DNA from 4 places in the Chromobacterium sp. HL1 genome. Region 2 is predicted to be linked to each of the others. Evidence: predicted binding sites of a transcription regulator. Region 2 holds the regulator's gene; each other region holds the start of a gene.

Region 1 (4,837 bases), 270 kb from region 2:
GGAAAATCACGTCCCACACGCCGTGGCCCAGCTTGATGCCGCGGGCTTCGAACTTGGTCAGCGGGCGGTAGTCCGGGCGCGGCGCGTAGCCGTCGGCGGTGTTGACCAGCTGAGGCTGGCCGCTGAACACCTCCATGATCTGCAGCGCGTAGTCTTCCCAGTCGGTGGCGGCGTGCAGATAGCCGCCCGGCTTGAGCTTGGCGACCAGCTTCTCCACCAGCGGGGCCTGAATCAGGCGGCGCTTGTTGTGGCGCTTCTTGTGCCAGGGGTCGGGGAAGAAAATATGCACGCCGTCCAGGCTGCCGTCGGCCAGCATGTGGTCCAGCACTTCCACCGCGTCGTGGCGGATGATGCGCAGATTGCTCAATTCCTTTTCCGCGATCAGCTTGCACAGATTGCCGACGCCGGGCGAATGCACTTCCACGCCCAGGTAGTCCTGAGCCGGATTGGCGGCGGCGATTTCGGCGGTGGCGCCGCCCATGCCGAAGCCGATTTCCAGGATCTTGGGCGCGGCGCGGCCGAAGGCCTGCTCCAGATCGATGCGCTCGGGGCGGTATTCGATGCCCCAGCGCGGCATGCCTTCGTCCATCGCGCGTTGCTGGCCGGGAGACAGATGGCCTTGGCGCAGCACGAAGCTGCGGATGGCGCGTTGAAATGCCGGATTTTCCATAGAGAAGCCTGCTTAAAAACTCAAAAAAACCGCGATGTTACCGAATCTTGGCCGCCGAAGCGAGCGCGGCGGCGATGCGCTCCGGCGCTTGGGCCAGCGCCGCCAGGTAGTCGGCGGTGTCGGGCCAGCGGGGAGCCGGCAGCAATTCCCGGCGCAAGCGCCGGTTGCTAAGCCGTCTGGACTCCATCATATAAGACCATAGACCAGCGGAAACCCGGGCGCGGACCTCCTCGCGCGACAACAGGGGCGGCAAGGTCAGGTCCAGCGCGGCGGCCAGCCGGCGATACCATTCGCTGATCGGCAGCGGCTGATCGTCGCTGGCGTTGAATACGCGCGGACCGCCGCGGCATTGCAGCAAGGCGGCCACGCAAGCGGCGGCGAGGTCGTCGGCGTGGATGTGATTGCTCCAGCTGTCCTCCTCCGGCCGGATCAGCGGCGTTTGCGAGGCGAAGCGGCTCAGCGGCAGGCGGTCGTCGGCGTAGATGCCCGGCGCGCGCAGCACCGTCAACTGGCAGCCGTGGGCGGCGGCGAAGCCGCGCAAGCAGGTTTCCGCGTCCAGGCGGCGCCAGGCGCGGTCATTGTGCGGGCGGAGGCGGGCGCCTTCGTCCAGCAAAGCCCCGTCGGCATTGCCGTACACGCCGCTGGTGCTGATATAGACTAGACGCTGTGGTATCCTGCAACCTTTTGCCAACGCAGACAACAACTTGCGCATGCGCAAGTCCTTGCGGCCGATTTCCTGGGGGGGAGCGGTCAGCAGCAGATCGTCGGCCAGGCCGGCCAAACGGCGCAAAGCGCGGGGGTCGTCCAGATCGCCCCGGATGGGCGTGACGCCCTGGCGGCGCAGCGCTTCCGCGCTAGCGTTGGAACGGCACAGCGCCAGCACCCGCCAGCGGCGGGTCAGTTCCGGCAGGGCGCGGCGCGCGACATCGCCGGCGCCGATGATCATTAAGGTTCGCATGATGCGCATTTTAGCCAGATATTGAGTAGAGGAAACAGATGACAGCGCAGGTGAAAGTGCTCCCCAGCGGGCATACATTTGGCGTCGAGCCGCATGAAACCGTATTGGAAGCGGCGTTGCGCCAGGGCGTGGGCCTGCCTTACGGCTGCCGCGACGGCGCGTGCGGCGCCTGCAAAGGCAAGGTGGTGGAAGGCGAAGTGAGCCAGGACGGTTTCCAGGAAAAGGCCTTGACCGAGGCCGAACGCGCCCAGGGCATGGCGCTGTTCTGTTGCGCCCGCCCCAAGGGCGACATCGCCATCGAGGCGCGCGAAGTGGCCGGCGCCGGCGATATCCAGATCAAGACCTTGCCGTGCCGCGTAGAGAAAATCGAAAAAATCCACGACGTGGCGGTGCTCAAGCTCAAGCTGCCGGTGTCCGAGCGCTTGCAGTTCAAGGCTGGCCAATACATCGACATCCTGATGAAGGACGGCAAGAAGCGCAGTTTCTCCATCGCCAACGCGCCGCATGACGACGCTTTCCTGGAACTGCATATCCGCAATCAGCCGGGCGGCTCTTTTTCCGAGTATGTGTTCAGTCAGATGAAGGAGCGCGAGATCATGCGCTTCAAAGGCCCGCTGGGCTCTTTCTTCCTGCGCGAGGATTCCGACAAGCCCATTCTCTTCGTGGCCAGCGGCACCGGCTTCGCGCCGGTCAAGGGCATCATCGAGCACGCGATTCATAGCGGCATCCAGCGCGAGATGGTGTTCTACTGGGGCGCGCGCACCAAGGCGGATCTTTACATGGCGGATCTGGCCGGCGCCTGGCAGGCGCAGCATCCCAACATCACCTTCATCCCCGTGCTGTCCGACGCGCTGCCGGGCGACGAGTGGGCGGGCCGCACCGGTTTTGTTCACCAGGCGGTGCTGGAGGATTTCGACGATCTGGCCGGCTATCAGGTTTACGCCTGCGGCGCGCCGCTGATGGTGGAGGCTGCGCACGGCAGCTTCACCCGCGAGCGCGGCTTGCCGGAAGACGAGTTCTTCTCCGACGCCTTCTTCCTGTCCAAGGACATGGGCGGCAGCAAGTGAACACGCCGGCGAGACAGGGATGACGTAAGCCGATTTTTTCAGCTGAACTGATTCGAACTGTATCGCCTGACGCACAACTGTAATGATATAAGTTGCTGATTTTTAGGAAATGAGCCCTTGGCGCGAGCCAGGGGCTTTTTATTTGTCTTGCATCAAACTTGGGGGTCATGCCATTTGATTTGCGTCAATGGACGGGCCGCCCAACTGGCTAAGATGAGGATCAAGAAACCTATATGGGGCGTGGCCCCGGAAAAGGAGTGGCGATGGAACTTCTGACTCTTCTTCTTTCCGACGATGTCGGCATTTTAAGCTTGGTGACCATTGTGGTGACCACCTTGGTGGTGCTGGGCGCTCTGGTGGCGATTTTCAAGAACGTGAAAAAACCGGAGTGAGCGCCTGGGCAAACAGGATGTGTTTATCCTCTTGATGTGTGTGTTGGTGGATGCGGTGGTGGGCCGCATCCACTTTTTTTTGCCCGCAATTGCCGTGGCTGGTCTGCCTTATTCTCCGTCTCCTCTCTCTATCTTTATCTCACTGCTTCTTTGTCCCGTCTCTTTTGGCCGTTTGCGGCTCTTCTCTATTGGACGCGTTCAGACAATCTGATATTGCGTTTTATTTTTAATAAAAATTAAATACAAAATTAATTAAATGTTTTGTGCGCAGCACAATTGTTAGTTCTGCCAATTGTGTCTGGGGCTTCTATAAAGCTTTTGTTCTAATGTCGGGATGGGGCGAATGGAGCGGGAGGACGCTATTTGACGCAGGTCAAACGGATGTTCGACTGTTCTGGCGATCACTAAATCCGGGGTATACCATTGTCTCAGATGATAAGAATTTAATTATATAACAACAGATTTGCAGGTTAATGTACTCTCACGGAGAACGAAAATGTCTACGGAAACTGAAACCCAAGGCGGCGGCGCTCCCAAGCTCAAGCTTGGCGCGCTGACCGCTCTGGTGGTGGGCTCCATGATCGGCGGCGGCATCTTCTCGCTACCGCAGAATATGGCGGCGGGCGCCGGAGCCGGCGCCATCTTGATCGGTTGGGTGATTACCTTCTTCGGGATGTTGACTCTGGCATTCGCCTTTCAGATGCTGGCCAATCGCAAACCGGAAGTGGAGGGCGGCGTCTACGGCTACGCCAAGGCGGGTTTCGGCAACTATATGGGCTTCAACTCGGCCTGGGGTTACTGGATTTCGGCCTGGATCGGCAACGTATCCTACTTTGTGGTGATGTTCTCGGCGCTGGCCTTCTGGTTCCCGGTGTTCGGCGAAGGCAATACCACCACCGCCATCGTCTGCGCGTCCATTCTGTTGTGGGCCTTGCACTTCCTGGTGTTGCGCGGCGTGCACGGCGCGGCCTTCATCAACACCATCACCACCGTGGCCAAACTGGTGCCGCTGGCGCTGTTCATCCTGCTGGTCATTTTCGCCTTCAAAGTGGATACCTTTAATCTGGACTTCTGGGGCTCGGCCAAACTCGGCTCGGTCGTCGATCAAGTCAAGAGCACCATGTTGGTGACGGTATGGGTGTTCATCGGCATCGAAGGCGCGTCGATGTTCTCCAGCCGTGCGGAAAACATGAAAGAAGTGGGCAAGGCCACCGTGATCGGCTTCCTGCTGACCATCGCCCTGCTGGTTGCGGTATCGGTGCTGTCGCTGGGCGTGATGTCGCAAACTGAACTGGCCGCGCTGAAGAACCCGTCCACCGCCTATGTGCTGGAAAAAGCCATCGGCCCCTGGGGCGCCAATCTGATGAACGCCGGTCTGGTGATCTCGGTGGGTGGCGCGCTGCTGGCCTGGACGCTGCTGGCTTCCGAAGCGCCCTACCTGGCGGGCAAAGACGGCGTGATGCCCAAAGTGTTCGGCACCACCAACGCCAATGGCTCCCCGGCCGCCTCGCTGTGGCTGACCAACGGCCTGATCCAACTGTTCCTGATCATCACGCTGTTCAGTTCCGCGGGCTACCTGGCGCTGCTGTCGCTGGCTACCTCGATGATTCTGATTCCTTACCTGTTGTGCTCCGGCTACGCCTTGCTGGTGGCCAAGCGCGGCGAGGGCTACGCCCAGGGCGAATCCAGCGGCAAAGAGTTCAGCATCGCCGCCGTCGCCTCGGTCTACGGCGTCTGGCTGATCTACGCC
Region 2 (4,837 bases):
CTTGGCCAGCACATCCTTGAGCATGCCCAGGTATTGGTCGATATAGCTTTGGTCGGACACCGGGAAGCCGGTGGCGATCACACATTCATTCATCATGAAGCGTTTGGACACGCGGATGCGGCGATCGTTGAGGAAGGCGCCGACGCCGCGCGAGGCGGTGAACAGATCGTTGCGGTTGGGGTCGAAGACCACGGCTTGCTGCACCTGGCCCTTATGCGCCAGCGCGATGGAGATCGCGTACTGCGGGTGGCCGTGCAGGAAGTTGGTAGTGCCGTCGATCGGATCGATGATCCACTCGTATTCCGACGAACCGATGCCTTTCGCGCCGGACTCTTCTGCTAGAATCGCGTGCTTGGGATAAGCTTCCAGAATGGAAGCGATGATGGACTCTTCCGCGGCGCGGTCCACTTCGGTCACGAAGTCATTGTGTTTCTTGCGCTCTACGCGCACCGCGTCGAGATTCAGCGACGCGCGCTGGATGACACTGCCGGCGCGGCGAGCGGCTTTCACCGCGACATTGAGCATCGGATGCATTGACGGCCTCTACACTTTCAACCATGACAGACGTCCGCCACATGACGCGACGTCTGCTAGTAACAATCTGGGTTAAGGAACAAGAAAAACCCGGCGCAATCGGGCAAGGCGACACGCCTGCCCAATCCGGCAAACGCTGGCCTTGCGCGCAAAACGGCGCGCGGGCTTTTCGATAAGCCGGCTATTTTAATGTGAAACTGCTGATGAATAAACCCCAAGTACCTGATTTTCTGAAAAACATTCGCATCGTGTTGGCCCGCCCCAACCATCCGGGCAATATCGGCTCCGCCGCCCGGGCGATGAAAACCATGGGCCTGAGCCGGCTGTATCTGGTTGAACCCAAAGTGTTTCCCAGCGACGAGGCCAATACGCTGGCCTCCGGCGCGGTGGATCTTCTGGAGCAGGCCACCGTGGTGTCCAGCCTGGCCGAGGCCTTGCAAGACGTCACCATCGCCTGCGCGCTGACCAGCCGCCGTCGCGAGCTGACCACCCCGCTGTCCACCCCGCGCCAGACCACGCCGGAACTGGTGGCGCGCGCCCGCGCCGGCGAACAGGTGGCCCTGGTGTTCGGCAACGAGACCTTCGGCCTGTCCATTGAAGAAGTCGAACAATGCAACCGCCTGGTGACCATCCCCGGCAACCCGGACTACTTCTCGCTGAATCTGGCGATGGCGGTGCAGGTGATGACTTACGAATTGTTCAGCCACACCGGCGTGGACGTCGACTATCTGCGCGCCGACAGCGACGCGGCGGCGCTGGGCGAGGTGGAGGGCTTCTGCGGCCACCTGGAACAGACCATGGACAAGATAGGCTATTTCCGCCGCCGCAACAGCGAACGGATGATGCGCCGGATGCGCACCCTGTTCAACCGCGCCGGCCTGCTGCGCGAGGAAATCGACATCCTGCGCGGCTTCCTCAAACAGGTGCAGCGCGCCGCCGACGGCGAAGTCCGCCGCGACGCGCCCGGACAGGATGGCGAATAAGCCGCTATTCACCCTGCCCTACGCGCACCCGGCGGTGCGCGATCTGGCTTTTCTGCTCTCCGCGCCCTCGCCCTGGCGCAGCGGCGCGGACATCCCGCCGCAGCGGCTGCTGGGGGCCGACGGCCCGGCCTTGCTGCAAACGCTGGACGCCGATCCTGCCGAACTTCAGCACTGGCTGGCGCGCCAGCCCACCCGCCGTCTGGGCCATTACGCGGAACGGCTGCTGTCCTTCTGGTTCCGGCTGGCGCCGCACATCGAACTGGTGGCCAGCAATCTGCCGGTGCGCGCGCCGGACGGCCGCACCGTCGGCGAGTTCGACTTCCTGCTGCGCCTAGACGGCCAACCGCTGCATCTGGAAGCCGCCAGCAAGTTCTATCTGCAACTGGGCCGCAGCGCGGACACCTTGACCGGCCCCAGCCTGCGCGACGCCTGGGCGCTGAAAGCCCATAAACTGCAAACCCAGCTGCGCCTGTCCCGCCACCCGGCGGCGCAAGCGACGCTGCCGGCGGGCTTTGAGGGCTGCGCGGTCGGCGCCCGGCTCAGCGGCTGGCTGTTCCACGCCCGCGACACCGCGCCGGAAGCGCCGCCCGGCGCCCAGCCGCTGTACGGGCAATACTGGCCGCTGCGCGGCGACTGGCCGGCGTTGAATGCGGATTCGCGCTGGGCCTGGCTGCCCAGGCTCAGTTGGCTGGCGCCGGCGCGCCGCTCGCGGGAACACACCGCCGACGCGGCGGAACTGCGCGCGCGCCTGGAACAGGCCGAGGCGCCGCAGCTGCTGGCCGAACTGCAGCCCGGCCCCGACGGCGACTGGCATGAAGTGGCCCGCGGCTTCGCCGTGCCGCCGGGCTGGCCTCAGGAAGCGCCGCTGTCGCGGCTGCTGCTGCAAATCGCGGACTGCGCGCCGGCCCCATGAAAAAAGGCAAGCCCGAGGGCTTGCCTTGCGTTTTCCATCTGTCCGCCCGCGCGGCGGAATCAATGTCCGTTGGCGTGAGCGCAGCCGGAAATCAGCGCCTTCAATTCGTCCACCATCACCAGTTGGATGTGCTTGTGATCGACGGTGATCCAGCCTTGCTGCTGGAACTTGGACAGCGTGCGGCTGACGGTTTCCAGCTTCAGGCCGAGGAAGCTGCCGATTTCCTCGCGGCTCATGCGCAGGATGAAGTCGTTGGCGGCGAAGCCGCGGGTGGACAGACGCTGCGACAGATTGAGCAGGAAGGCGGCCAGGCGCTCTTCCGCCTTCATGTTGCCCAATAACAACATTACATTCTGATCGCGAACGATCTCGCGGCTCATCAGACGGTAGAAATGGTGCTGCAGGGTGGGAATTTCGCGGCCCAGGCTCTCCATGCGGCTGAACGGCAGCTCGCACACCTCGCTGTCCTCCAGCGCGATGGCGTCGCAGCCGTGCACATTGGCGGAAATGCCGTCCAGGCCCATCAGTTCGCCGGACATATGGAAGCCGGTGACCTGCTCGCGGCCGTCCTGGCTGGCGACGCTGGTCTTGAAGAAGCCGGTGCGCACCGCGAACAGCGAACGGAAGCCTTCGCCGCTGCGGAACAAGTACTCGCCGCGCTTCAAACGGCGGCTTTGGCGGATCACCGCGTCGAGCTGGGTCAGCTCCTCGCGGTTAAGCCCCACAGGTAGACAAAGTTCCTTCAGGCTGCAGTTGGAGCAGGAGACCTTCAGGTTATGCAAAGAGATATGGTTCTGATCGGACATGGCATGTTTAGTACAAGCTTGCGATGAAGCTTGACCCTTATCAAAGCGAAATTCGCAGGATTTCCGCAAATTTACCAGTCCACCAGAGGTTTTGCCATCCAAATACGACATGAAGACCACCCACCCATTTTCTCCTGCCCATTTTGAATTCGACCGCGCGCTGATTGAGCGCCTCGACGGGACAGGTCCTAGATATACGTCATACCCGACAGCGGATCGCTTTACGCCGGGTTTTGCCGAAAGAGACTACATCCACTGGCTACGGCAGCGCAGCATCGGCGCCAACCGGAAACCTTTATCATTGTACGCTCATATACCTTTTTGCAACACTATCTGCTACTACTGCGGTTGCAACAAGATCATCACCAAGGACAGCGGCAAAGCGGACTTGTACCTGGACTACCTGGAGAAGGAGGTCCGCATGATCGCCTCCTGTCTGGGCCGCCGCGAGCAAGTGATACAGCTGCATTTCGGCGGCGGCACCCCCACTTTCTTGTCCGACGCGCAACTGGAACGATTGATGACCTTGCTCAAGACTCATTTCGAGTTCTTGAAGGAGGGGGAGTATTCCATAGAAATAGACCCGCGCAAAGTCAGCGCGGCGACAATCTTCAAACTGGCCGAACTCGGCTTCAACCGCATCAGCGTCGGGATTCAGGACTTTGAACCGGCGGTGCAGCAGGCGGTGAACCGGGTGCAGTCCGAAGAGGAAACGCTGGAGGTGATCCAGGCCGCGCGCGACGCCGGCTTCAAGTCCGTCAGCGTCGACCTGATCTACGGCCTGCCGCTGCAGACCCGGGAATCGGTGCGCCGCACGCTGGACAAGGTGATCGCCATCGGGCCGGACCGGCTGGCGCTGTACAACTACGCCCACCTGCCCACCGTGTTCATGCCGCAGCGGCGCATCAACGAGGCCGATCTGCCCTCGCCGGAAACCAAGCTGGACATCCTGCAGGACTCGGTGCAGCGCCTGGCCGACGCCGGCTATGTCTTCATCGGCATGGATCACTTCGCCAAGCCGGACGACGAACTGGCCTCCGCCCTGCGCCAGGGCCGGCTGCAACGCAATTTCCAGGGTTACTCCACCCATGCGGACTGCGACATGATCGGTCTTGGCGTGTCCTCCATCGGCAAGGTCGGCCCCTGTTACAGCCAGAGCGCCAAGGACTTGGACAGTTATTACGCGGCGCTGGACAGCGGCCATCTGCCGGTGTTGCGCGGGCTGACGCTGGACAATGACGACATCCTGCGCCGCAGCATCATCCAGGGCCTGATGTGTCGCTTCTCGCTGTCGGTGGAGGCGCTGGAAGAGATCCACGGCATCAACTTCGCCGAGTACTTCGCCGAAGAACTGCCGCAGATCCGCGAATACCAGCAACTGGGCCTGCTGTCCTTCGACGGCGACTTCATCATGGTGGAGCCCAAGGGCCGCTTCCTGATCCGCAATATCGCGATGATCTTCGACCGCCACCTGCGGGAGCGCCGCACCCAGGCGCGCTACTCCAAGACCATTTGAACGGGGCTAGCAACAAAACAGCCCGCGTCTGGACGCGGGCTGTTTATCGTTGGAGCCGGACGCGGCTTACCAGATGTCTTTTTCT
Region 3 (4,837 bases), 820 kb from region 2:
CGGAAAACGGCAGTTATACGATGCAGGCGGCCATGACCGACGGCACCCGCTTCAACTGGAAGGGCAGCATCAATCTGCAACCGCTGAAGTCGGACGGCGAGGCGCAGATGGCGGAGTTGCCGCTGGCCTCGGTCTGGCCCTATGTGCAGCCGCATTTCAACACCGCCGCGCCGGAAGGGCGGCTGTCCGTGTCCGCGCGCTACCATTTTGAAATGTCCGGCAAGACGCCGGAGCTGACGGTGTCGCCGTTCCGCGCCAGCCTGCTGCGCTTCGCGCTGAAGGCGCCGGGCGGCCGCAGCGAACTGACGATTCCGGAAGTCCGCGTCGAAGGCGGCGCGCTGGACCTGGCGCGTTCAATGCTGAAAGTGCAGTCCATCGAACTGGACCAGGGTCTGGCGATGGCCGGGCGCGACCGCGATGGAACGGTGGACTGGCAGAAGGCGATTCCGGCCGCGCCGGCCGCCGCTAAGCCGCAGCCGGCGGCCGCGCCGCTGCCGTGGCTGGTGAACATCGAAGCGATCAAGCTGCGCAATTGGCGCGTGAGCTACGCGGATCAGGGTTTCCGCCAGCCCTTGGCGCTGGAGGCCAAGCTGCCTTTGCTGTCCGGCCGTTTTTCCTTGTCGCCGGACAACGGCTTCGCGCTGACCGGCCTGCTGGCGCGGCTGGACGAGCTGAAGCTGGGCGCGCAGGGCGCGGCGCCGGTCTTGAGCCTGGCCAGCGCCGAGCTGGCGTCCAGCCAGCTGTCGCAAAAGGGCCGTCGCATCGAGCCGGGCAAGCTGAGCTTGAGCGGCCTGGATGCGCAGGTGGAGCGCGACCGCACCGGCCAGATCAATCTGGCCCGCTTGTTCGAGCCGGCCGGCGGTTCCAAACCGGCCGCCGCCCCGGCGCGCGCGCAAGGCGAGGCCGCGCCGGCCTGGAAGTTCGATTACCCGGAAATGGCTTTGCAGGACAGCCAGCTGCGCTGGACCGACCGCAGCCTGTCCAAGCCGGCCAGCATGACGCTGTCCGGCCTGGGCGGCACGGTGGCGGTGGACGACGGCCGGCAATTGGCGCTGGATCTGGCCGGCGGGCTCAACGGCGGCAAGCTGGCGGTCAAAGCCGATATCGACGCCGCGGCCGGCGCGCTCAAGGGCAGGCTGCGCGCCGACGGGGTGCAGCTGGCGCCGCTGGCGCCGTACGCCTTGAGCGGGACCTCGCTGCGTTTCGGCGGCGGCGCGTTGTCCGCGGATCTGAATCTGGATGTCGGCGCGCGCGGCTGGCGCGTCGGCGGCTCCGCCGGCGTGGCGCGGCTGGCGGTGTACGAGCCGGGCGAGAAGCTGCCCTTGCTGGGGTGGCGCGATCTGCAAGTGCGCGGCCTCAGCGCTCAGGGCATGCCGCTGAAAGCGACGATCAACGATGTGCGGCTGCAAGGGCCGGCGGCGCGGCTGGTGCTGGACGAAAAGCGCGAGCTCAATTTGACCCGGCTGTTCGCCGGCCAGGGCGGCAAGCCGGCGACCCCGGCGCCGGCGGCCAAGGCGGCGCCGCTGCCCTTGGTGGAGGTCCGGTCCATCCATGTGCAGGGCGGGCGGGTGCAGTTCGCCGACCACGGCATGAAGCCTGACTTCGCGTCCGACATGCATAATCTGCGCGGCTCCATCCAGAACCTGTCCACCCGCGCCAAGCAGCGCGGCAACATCACGCTGGACGGCGACGTGGACCAGTTCGGCGACGTCAAGGTGCGCGGCGCGCTGTCGCCGCTGGCGCCCACGGACAACACCGACATCACCCTGGCCTTCCGCAATATCTCCATGGGCACCTTGAACCCGTATTCGATGAACTTCGCCGGCTGGCAGGTCAAGGACGGACGCTTGTCGGTGGACCTGCGCTATCTGCTGGAGCAGCGCCAGCTCAAGGGCGAGAACCGGGTGGTGATCGATTCCCTGCAACTGGGCGACGAGCTGCCGGACAGCGAATACAAGGGCCCGCGGCTGCCGCTGCGGCTGGCGGTGGCCATTCTGGAGGACAGCGACAAGCGCATCGATCTGGACCTGCCGGTGGCCGGCAGCCTGGACGATCCGCAGTTCAGCTACGGCAAGATCATCTGGAAAGCCATCGTCAACGTGGTGACCAAGGTGGTGACCGCGCCGTTCCGCGCGCTGGGCGCCTTGCTGGGCGGCGAGGGCTTCGACGATATCCGCTTCGTGGCCGGCGAGGCCAATGTGACGCCGCCGGAGCGGGAGAAGCTGGTCAAGGTGGCCGGGCTGATGGTCAAGCGGCCCAAGTTGATGCTGTCCATCAGCGGCGGTTACAACGCCGACGCGGACCGCAAGGAAATGGCGCGCGCGCAAACCGATCTGGCGATCTTCGCCGCCGCCGGCCATCAGCTGGGCGCCGGCGAGCCGCTGCCGCTGCCGGACATGCAGGACGAGGAAATCCTGTCCGCGGTCAAATCGGTGTACGGCAAGCAGATCGGCCGCTTCAAGCTGCTGGGCCACACGCTGAAGCCGGGCGGGCCGTCCGGCGCGGCCCTGGGCAAGCTGCTGCGGGACGAGTTGATCGCCGCGCAGAGCATCACCGACGCCAGCCTGCAGCAACTGGCCAAGCAACGCGCCGCCAACGCGCGCGCGGCCATGCTCAAGACCGACCCGGCCTTGCAGGAGCGCATCCAGCTGGGCGAGCCGGTCAAGGTCTCCGCCGGCCGCGACGGGGTGCCGCTGGAGGTGAAGCTGAAGACGCCGTGAGGCGGCGGCCGCGCGTCGTGTTTTTACCCATGACAAGCGGGAAAAGCGGCGGCGGCGTGGAATAGCGCTTGATATGTGTCAACGAACGGCGTAACTACATATAGTGTAATACGCCGTTTTTCTTTTCCAGATATTGCGTATCGGACGTGTTGAAACCTTTTGCGGCCCACACGGTCCATTGCATGCTGGAAGGGGGCCGCCCTGGCCGCCGCAGGCCGCAATTCAAGAGGAACCGGGAACCATGAAGCAGGAAAACATCGCCGCCATGACCGAGCAGGACATCTCCCGCGAGGTGCTGTTGGAAAAATACGCCAAGAACGGCGAACACAGCGTGAGCGAAGTGCGCCTGCGCGTGGCCAAGGCGCTGGCGGCGCTGGAAAGCGAGCCGGCTCGTTTCGAGCCGTTGTTCTATCAGGCGCTGGAAAACGGCTTCATTCCCGGCGGCCGCATCAATTCCGCCGCCGGCACCGATCTGCGCGCCACCTTGATCAATTGCTTCGTGCAGCCGGTGGGCGATTCGGTGTCCGAAACCGAAAACGGCAAGGTGGGCATTTACGAGGCCTTGCTGCAGGCGGCGGAAACCATGCGCCGCGGCGGCGGCGTTGGCTACAACTTCTCGCGCATCCGTCCCAAGGGCGCGCGGGTCAAGGGCACCAATAGCCGCGCGTCCGGCCCGGTGTCCTATATGCGAGTGTTCGACCGCAGTTGCGAAACGGTGGAGTCCGCCGGCGCGCGCCGCGGCGCGCAGATGGGGGTGCTGGACATTTCCCACCCGGACGTGGAGGACTTCATCCACGCCAAGGACCAGGGCGATCTGCGCAATTTCAATATCTCGGTGGGCGTCTCCGACGACTTCATGCGCGCGGTGGAGGCGGACGCCGCCTGGGAGCTGACCCACGCGGTGGAGCCGTCGTCCAACGCTTTCCCCGACAGTTATCAGCGCGCGGACGGCCTGTGGGTCTACCGCGCGGTGCCGGCGCGCGAGCTGTGGCGGCAGATCATGGCCTCCACCTACGATCACGCGGAGCCGGGCGTGCTGTTCATGACCCGCATCAATCAGGACAACAATCTGTCCTATTGCGAGGTGATCGAGTCCACCAACCCCTGCGGCGAGCAGCCGCTGCCGGATTACGGCTGCTGCGATCTGGGCTCCATCAATCTGTGCCGCCACGTGCGCCAGCCCTTTGGCGACAAGCCCAGCTTCGACTTCAAGAGCTTCGAGAAAGTGGTGCGCATGTCGGTGCGCATGCTGGACAATGTGCTGGACCTGACGGTGTGGCCGCTGGAAGAGCAGCAGCGCGAGGCGCAGGCCAAGCGCCGCGTCGGTCTGGGCTTCACAGGCCTGGGCGACGCGCTGATCATGCTGAAAATACGCTATGACAGCGAGGAGGGCCGCCGCTTCGCCAGCCGCATTTCCGAGGCGATGCGCGACGCCGCCTACGACGCCTCGGTGGATCTCGCCATCGAGAAGGGCGGCTTCCCGCTGTTCGACGCCGACGCCTACCTGGCCGCGCCGCATTGCGCCAGCCGGCTGCCGGAGGCGATCAAGGCGCGCATCCGCAAGCACGGCATCCGCAACTCGCACCTGTTGTCCATCGCGCCCACCGGCACCATTTCGCTGGCCTTCGCCGACAACGCCTCCAACGGCATCGAGCCGCCGTTCTCCTGGTTCTACACCCGCAAGAAGCGCATGGCCGACGGCAGCCAGCAGGAATACCTGGTGGAAGACCACGCTTACCGCGTTTACCGGATGCAGGGCGGCGACACCAACGCCTTGCCGGACTACTTCGTCTCCGCGCTGGAAATGAGCGCGCTGGACCATATGCGCATGGTGGCGGCGGTGGCGCCCTATATCGACACCGCCATTTCCAAGACGGTGAACGTGCCCGGCGATTACCCCTTCGACGATTTCGAAAGCCTCTATCTGGAAGCCTGGCGCGCCGGCCTGAAGGGCATCACCACCTACCGGCCCAATAATGTGCTGGGTTCGGTGCTGTCGGTGGAGCCGGCCAAGCCCAGCGCCGCCACACCGCAGGACCTGTCCGGCAGCGGCGACGGCGACCCGGACCGCCGCGTGGTGCTCAACACCGCGCCGACGCCGGCGCTGTCCAGCCTGA
Region 4 (4,837 bases), 520 kb from region 2:
TTTCAGACGCCGATCCGGCCCTGCTGCGGCTGATCAACGGCAGCCAGCGCGGTTTTCCGCTGCTGCCGCGCCCCTTCGCCGCGCTCGCCGTCGGCATGGAGGAGGGCTGGAGCGAAGCCCGGCTGCTGGCCGCGCTGCAAGACGCCCAGGCGGCCGGCCTGCTGGCCCGCGTCGGCGCGGTGTTCGCCCCCAACACCGTGGGCAACAGCACCCTGGCCGCGATGGCGGCGCCGGCGGAGCGGCTGGAAGAAGTGGCCGCCTTCGTCAGCCGCCAGCGTGAGGTCAACCACAACTACCGGCGGGACCATCATTACAATCTGTGGTTCGTCGTCGCCGCCGCCTCATCGGCCGGCGTGGCCGCGGCGCTGAGCCGCATCCGCCTGGCCACCGGCATCCCGCCGCTGGACCTGCCGCTGCTGCGGGAATACCACATCGACCTGGGCTTTTCCTTCCTGGCGGAGTCCGCCGCGGCGGCGGAAGCGCCGGCGGCGGCGGACGACCCCGGCCTGTCCGCCGGCCAGCGCCAGCGGCTGCTGGCGGCGTTGTCGCCGGGCCTGCCGCTGACCCCGCGGCCTTATCAAGCGCTGGGCGCGCAATGCGCGCTGAGCGAGGCCCAGACCCTGGCGCAAATCGCCCACTGGCGGCAGCAAGGCGTCATCCGCCGCTTCGGCATGGTGGTGCGCCACCAGGAACTGGGCTACCGCGCCAACGCCATGTGGGTGTGGCGGATAGACGACGACGCCGAACGCGAGCGCGTGGCGCTGGCGCTGGCGGCGGAGCCGGCCGTCACCCTGTGCTACGAACGTCCGCCGCGTCCGCCGGACTGGCCCTACCAACTGTTCACCATGGTCCACGCCCGCGACGCGCAAAGCCTGGACGCCGCGCTGGCCGACATCCGCCGCCGGCACGGCCTGGAACGGCTGCCGCAGGCGGTGCTGCGCTCCACCCGGCGCTACAAACAAACCGGAGCCTGTTATGGATACGCCTGAAGCGCTGGCAATGCTGGACACGCTGGACGCCTTGGACGCGCGGCTGATAGACCGGCTGCAAGGCGGTTTCCCGCTGGTGTCGCGTCCCTACGCGGCGGCCGGGCGCAGCCTGGGCCTGGGCGAAGACGGCCTGATCCGGCGCTTGCGCCAACTGCTGCACGCCGGCGTGCTCAGCCGCTTTGGGCCGATGTACCAGATAGAACGCCTGGGCGGCCGCTTTGTGCTGGCCGCCTTGGCCGCGCCGGAAGCGCGCTTCGACGAGGTGGCCGCCGCCGTCAACGCGCTGCCGGCGGTGGCGCACAACTACCGCCGGGAACACCGGCTCAATATGTGGTTTGTGCTGGCCGCGGACAGCGCCGCCGCCATCGACGCCGCCCGGCGCGGCATCGAACTGGTGACCGGCCTGGAAGTGAACCTGTTTCCCAAAGAGCGGGAATACTTTGTGGGCATGCGTTTTCAGGTGGGCGGCGCGGCCCCGGTGGGCGCGGCCGCCGGCGCGCGGCGCACGGGCGAACCGGCCGCGCTGAGCGAGGACGACCGGAAGCTGATCCGCGCCACCCAGGCCGGCCTGCCGCTGTGCCGGCAGCCCTACCGCGACATTGCGCGGCGGCTGGGCTGGGCGGAGGCCGAAGTGACGGCGCGGCTGGCGCGCTGGCTGGAGCAGGGCGTGGTGCGCCGCATCGGCGCGGTGCCCAACCATTACGCCATCGGCTACCGGGCCAACGGCATGGCGGTGTTCGACGTGACCGACGAACAGGTGGACGCGCTGGGCGCGCAACTGGGCGGCCTGGACGCGGTCAGCCATTGCTACCGCCGACCGCGCCGGCCGGGCTGGCCGTACAACCTGTTCGCCATGCTGCACGGCAGCGAGCGGCCGGCGGTGCTGGCCGCGGTGGACGACGCGCGCGCCTTGCTGGGCGAGGCCTGCCGCGGCCACGAAGTGCTGTTTTCCAGCCGGATTTTGAAGAAAACGGGCCTGAGGCTTTGAGAACGTATTTACGATCTCGCGAGCTAGGGCGAGACAAGGCGAAAACGGCTGAGAAAGCGGAATGTACGCGTGGTACATGAGCATTTCGAAGCCGGTTTCAACGCTGTATCGCCGACGCGTAGCAGATCGTAAACAGGTTCTGAGGCGCTGCGGATTCCATTGACCCGCATCAAGGAGCCGCCGCCGCCCCCGGCCGCACACTGAGCCATCTTCCCGCGACGGAGCCGGCCATGTTGCGACTGACCCAATACCTGCGCCTGCTGCGCGAACCGGCGGCGGTCCCGCCGCCAGGGCGCGCCATGCCCGCCGGGCCGCAAGCCCCGGTGGTGATCTGGAACCTGATCCGCCGCTGCAACCTCACCTGCCAGCACTGCTACTCCACCTCCGCCAACCGCGACTTCGCCGGCGAACTGAGCACCGACGAAGCCTATGCGGTGCTGGACGATCTCCACGCCTACGGCGTGCGCGTGCTGATCCTGTCCGGCGGCGAACCGCTGCTGCGGCCGGACCTGCCGGCCATCGCCCGGCGCGCCAAGGCGCTGGGCTTCTATATCGGCCTGTCCAGCAACGGCACCCTGATGGACCCAGACCAGGTCGCCGTCTTGGCCGACATCGGTTTTGATTATGTGGGCGTCAGCCTGGACGGCATCGGCGCCACCCACGACCGCTTCCGGCGGCTGGACGGCGGCTTTGAACTGGCGCTGCGCGGCCTGCGGCTGGCGCGCGACGCCGGCCTGAAAGTGGGCATCCGCTACACCATGACCGAAGACAACGCCGCGGACCTGCCGGCGCTGCTGCAACTGATGGCGGACGAAGACATCGACAAGTTCTATTTCTCCCACCTCAACTACGCCGGACGCGGCAACAAGCACCGCGCGGACGACGCCCGCCACGCCCGCAGCCGCTGGGCGCTGGAGCTGCTGATCCAGCAAGCGCTGGCCCAGCTGGACGCCGGCCGGCCGCGGGACTTCGTCACCGGCAACAACGACGCGGACGGCGTCTACCTGCTGCACTGGGCGCGCCGGCATTATCCGGAGCGCGCCGACACCCTGCTGCGGGCGCTGCGGCGCTGGGGCGGCAACGCCAGCGGCGTCCACATCGCCAATATCGACAACCTGGGCAACGTCCACCCGGACACCATGTGGTGGAAAGTGACGCTGGGCAATGTGCGGGAACGGCCGTTTTCCGCGATATGGCAACAGCCGCAACACCCGCTGATGAGCGGCCTGCGCCAATCCCCGCGCCCGGTGGCCGGCCGTTGCGGCGCTTGTGGCCACCTGGATATCTGCAACGGCAATACCCGGGTGCGCGCCTGGGAGCTGAGCGGAGATTTTTGGGCGGCGGACCCGGCCTGTTATCTGAGCGATGCGGAAATCGGCGTGGAGCCGGGCCGCCACGCGCGGCCGGAGCTGACGCCGTGGAGCCGGGCGGCCCAACATTGAGGCGAGCGCCGTAGAGCCTGTTTACGATCTCTTTGAGAGGGATGATGGTTCAAAACCTCGAATACGCGGTTCCCCACCTATCCATGCAACGCTTCAACATATTGCAGCTGCCGGCGAGATTTTTTCTAAGAACGTGTTTACGATCTCGCGAGCAAGAGCGAGACAAGGCGAAAACGATCGAAAAAGCGGAATGTACGAGTGGTACATGAGCATTTTGAGGGCGTACTCACCGTGTAACGCTCCACGACGCGCAGCAGATCGTAAACAGGTTCTAATCACATCGAACTAGGCCGCTGCTGCCAATGGCCCATGGCCCTTGGCGGAGCGCGCTTTTATAGTGTAAGCCTCCGCCATTATCGAGCCACACCGTCATGAGCCATCTGGACATTCCATCCTTCCTGCGCCACCAGCCGCTGTTCCAGCAATTGTCCCCGGAGCAGATCCAGGCGCTGGTGCCGCATACCCAAGAACTACGCGGCCTCAAGGGCCAGGTGATTTTCCAGAAGGGCGACCCCTGCGACGGCATGTTCCTGGTGGTGTACGGCCGGGTGAAGCTGGCGCTGTCCTCGGCGCAGGGCAGTGAAAAAGTGATGGAAATCATCCACCCTGGCCAAAGCTTCGCCGAGGCGGTGATGTTCCTGGGCCGGCCCTGCCCGGTGATGGCCCAGTTCCTGGAAGACGGCATGCTGCTCAAGGTGGAGGCGGCCGGCATCCTGCAAGCGATAGACCACGATCCGGCCTTCGCCCGGCGCTTGCTGGCCGGCCTGTCGCTGCGCCTGCACGGCCTGGTGCGGGACGTGGAGCGCTACTCCATAGAAAGCTCCTTGCAGCGGGTGATTGGCTATCTGCTGCAACACCTCCCGGAAGACGGCGGCAGCCTCACGCCGCAGGTCTCGCTGCCGGTGAATAAAAGCCTGATCGCCTCCCGGCTGAACCTGACCCCGGAAACCTTTTCGCGGATGTTGCACCAGTTGATCGAGGCGGAGCTGATCCAGGTGGACGGACGCGACATCACGCTGGTGGATGTGGACAAGCTGAAGGCCTTTGGCAGCTGCGCCTAAAACGCCCCACGCCCCCAACCGTAGGGTGGGTGGAGCGTAGCGATACCCACGCGGAAACGGTTTGACGCTACAGGCCGCCGGACAGCCGCCTATTGGGTGGGTATCGCCTGACGGCTCCACCCTCCCTACCCAAACGCGGCCTCAAACACGGCTCCAACCGTAGGGTGGGAGGAGCGCAGCGATACCCGCGCGGAAACGAGTTTGACGCCACACCGCCGGACAGCCGGCTACGGCGTCCCCCACATGGTGTGTTGCCTTTGGACGGCCAAAGGCTCCGGCATTGGAGCGCCCACCAAGGCTTGGCGGGCGGTGACCATATTGCTGAAGCCCGCCAGCCGATAACACTGCCGCACACAG

The links. The regulator FNR, encoded in region 2, switches genes on or off when oxygen is low (the NO sensors DNR and NnrR bind a similar motif). The targets are predictions, from matches to a motif close to TTGATNNNNATCAA.
Region 1: a site for FNR is predicted at 2,870-2,883, ahead of AB1Z25_RS18165 (DUF3149 domain-containing protein). Genes of this name have one in related genera too.
Region 3: a site for FNR is predicted at 2,789-2,802, ahead of AB1Z25_RS12930 (adenosylcobalamin-dependent ribonucleoside-diphosphate reductase). Genes of this name have one in related genera too.
Region 4: a site for FNR is predicted at 2,137-2,150, ahead of nirJ (heme d1 biosynthesis radical SAM protein NirJ). Genes of this name have one in related genera too.

What each region holds. Positions count from the first base shown of each region.
Region 1 is NZ_CP162399.1:3,986,657-3,991,493, reverse strand. It holds gene trmB (tRNA (guanosine(46)-N7)-methyltransferase TrmB) at 1-670, opposite strand, end outside; gene AB1Z25_RS18175 (NAD-dependent epimerase/dehydratase family protein) at 708-1,628, opposite strand; gene AB1Z25_RS18170 (CDP-6-deoxy-delta-3,4-glucoseen reductase) at 1,667-2,695, shown strand; gene AB1Z25_RS18165 (DUF3149 domain-containing protein) at 2,959-3,087, shown strand; gene arcD (arginine-ornithine antiporter) at 3,584-4,837, shown strand, end outside.
Region 2 is NZ_CP162399.1:3,713,632-3,718,468, forward strand. It holds gene AB1Z25_RS16920 (inositol monophosphatase family protein) at 1-534, opposite strand, end outside; gene AB1Z25_RS16925 (RNA methyltransferase) at 738-1,517, shown strand; gene AB1Z25_RS16930 (DUF1853 family protein) at 1,507-2,430, shown strand; gene fnr (fumarate/nitrate reduction transcriptional regulator Fnr) at 2,490-3,236, opposite strand; gene hemN (oxygen-independent coproporphyrinogen III oxidase) at 3,346-4,752, shown strand; gene AB1Z25_RS16945 (alanine/glycine:cation symporter family protein) at 4,819-4,837, opposite strand, start outside.
Region 3 is NZ_CP162399.1:2,891,212-2,896,048, reverse strand. It holds gene AB1Z25_RS12935 (DUF748 domain-containing protein) at 1-2,720, shown strand, start outside; gene AB1Z25_RS12930 (adenosylcobalamin-dependent ribonucleoside-diphosphate reductase) at 2,962-4,837, shown strand, end outside.
Region 4 is NZ_CP162399.1:4,233,581-4,238,417, reverse strand. It holds gene ahbB (siroheme decarboxylase subunit beta) at 1-989, shown strand, start outside; gene ahbB (siroheme decarboxylase subunit beta) at 976-1,977, shown strand; gene nirJ (heme d1 biosynthesis radical SAM protein NirJ) at 2,208-3,419, shown strand; gene AB1Z25_RS19280 (Crp/Fnr family transcriptional regulator) at 3,791-4,480, shown strand; gene AB1Z25_RS19275 (hypothetical protein) at 4,708-4,837, opposite strand, start outside.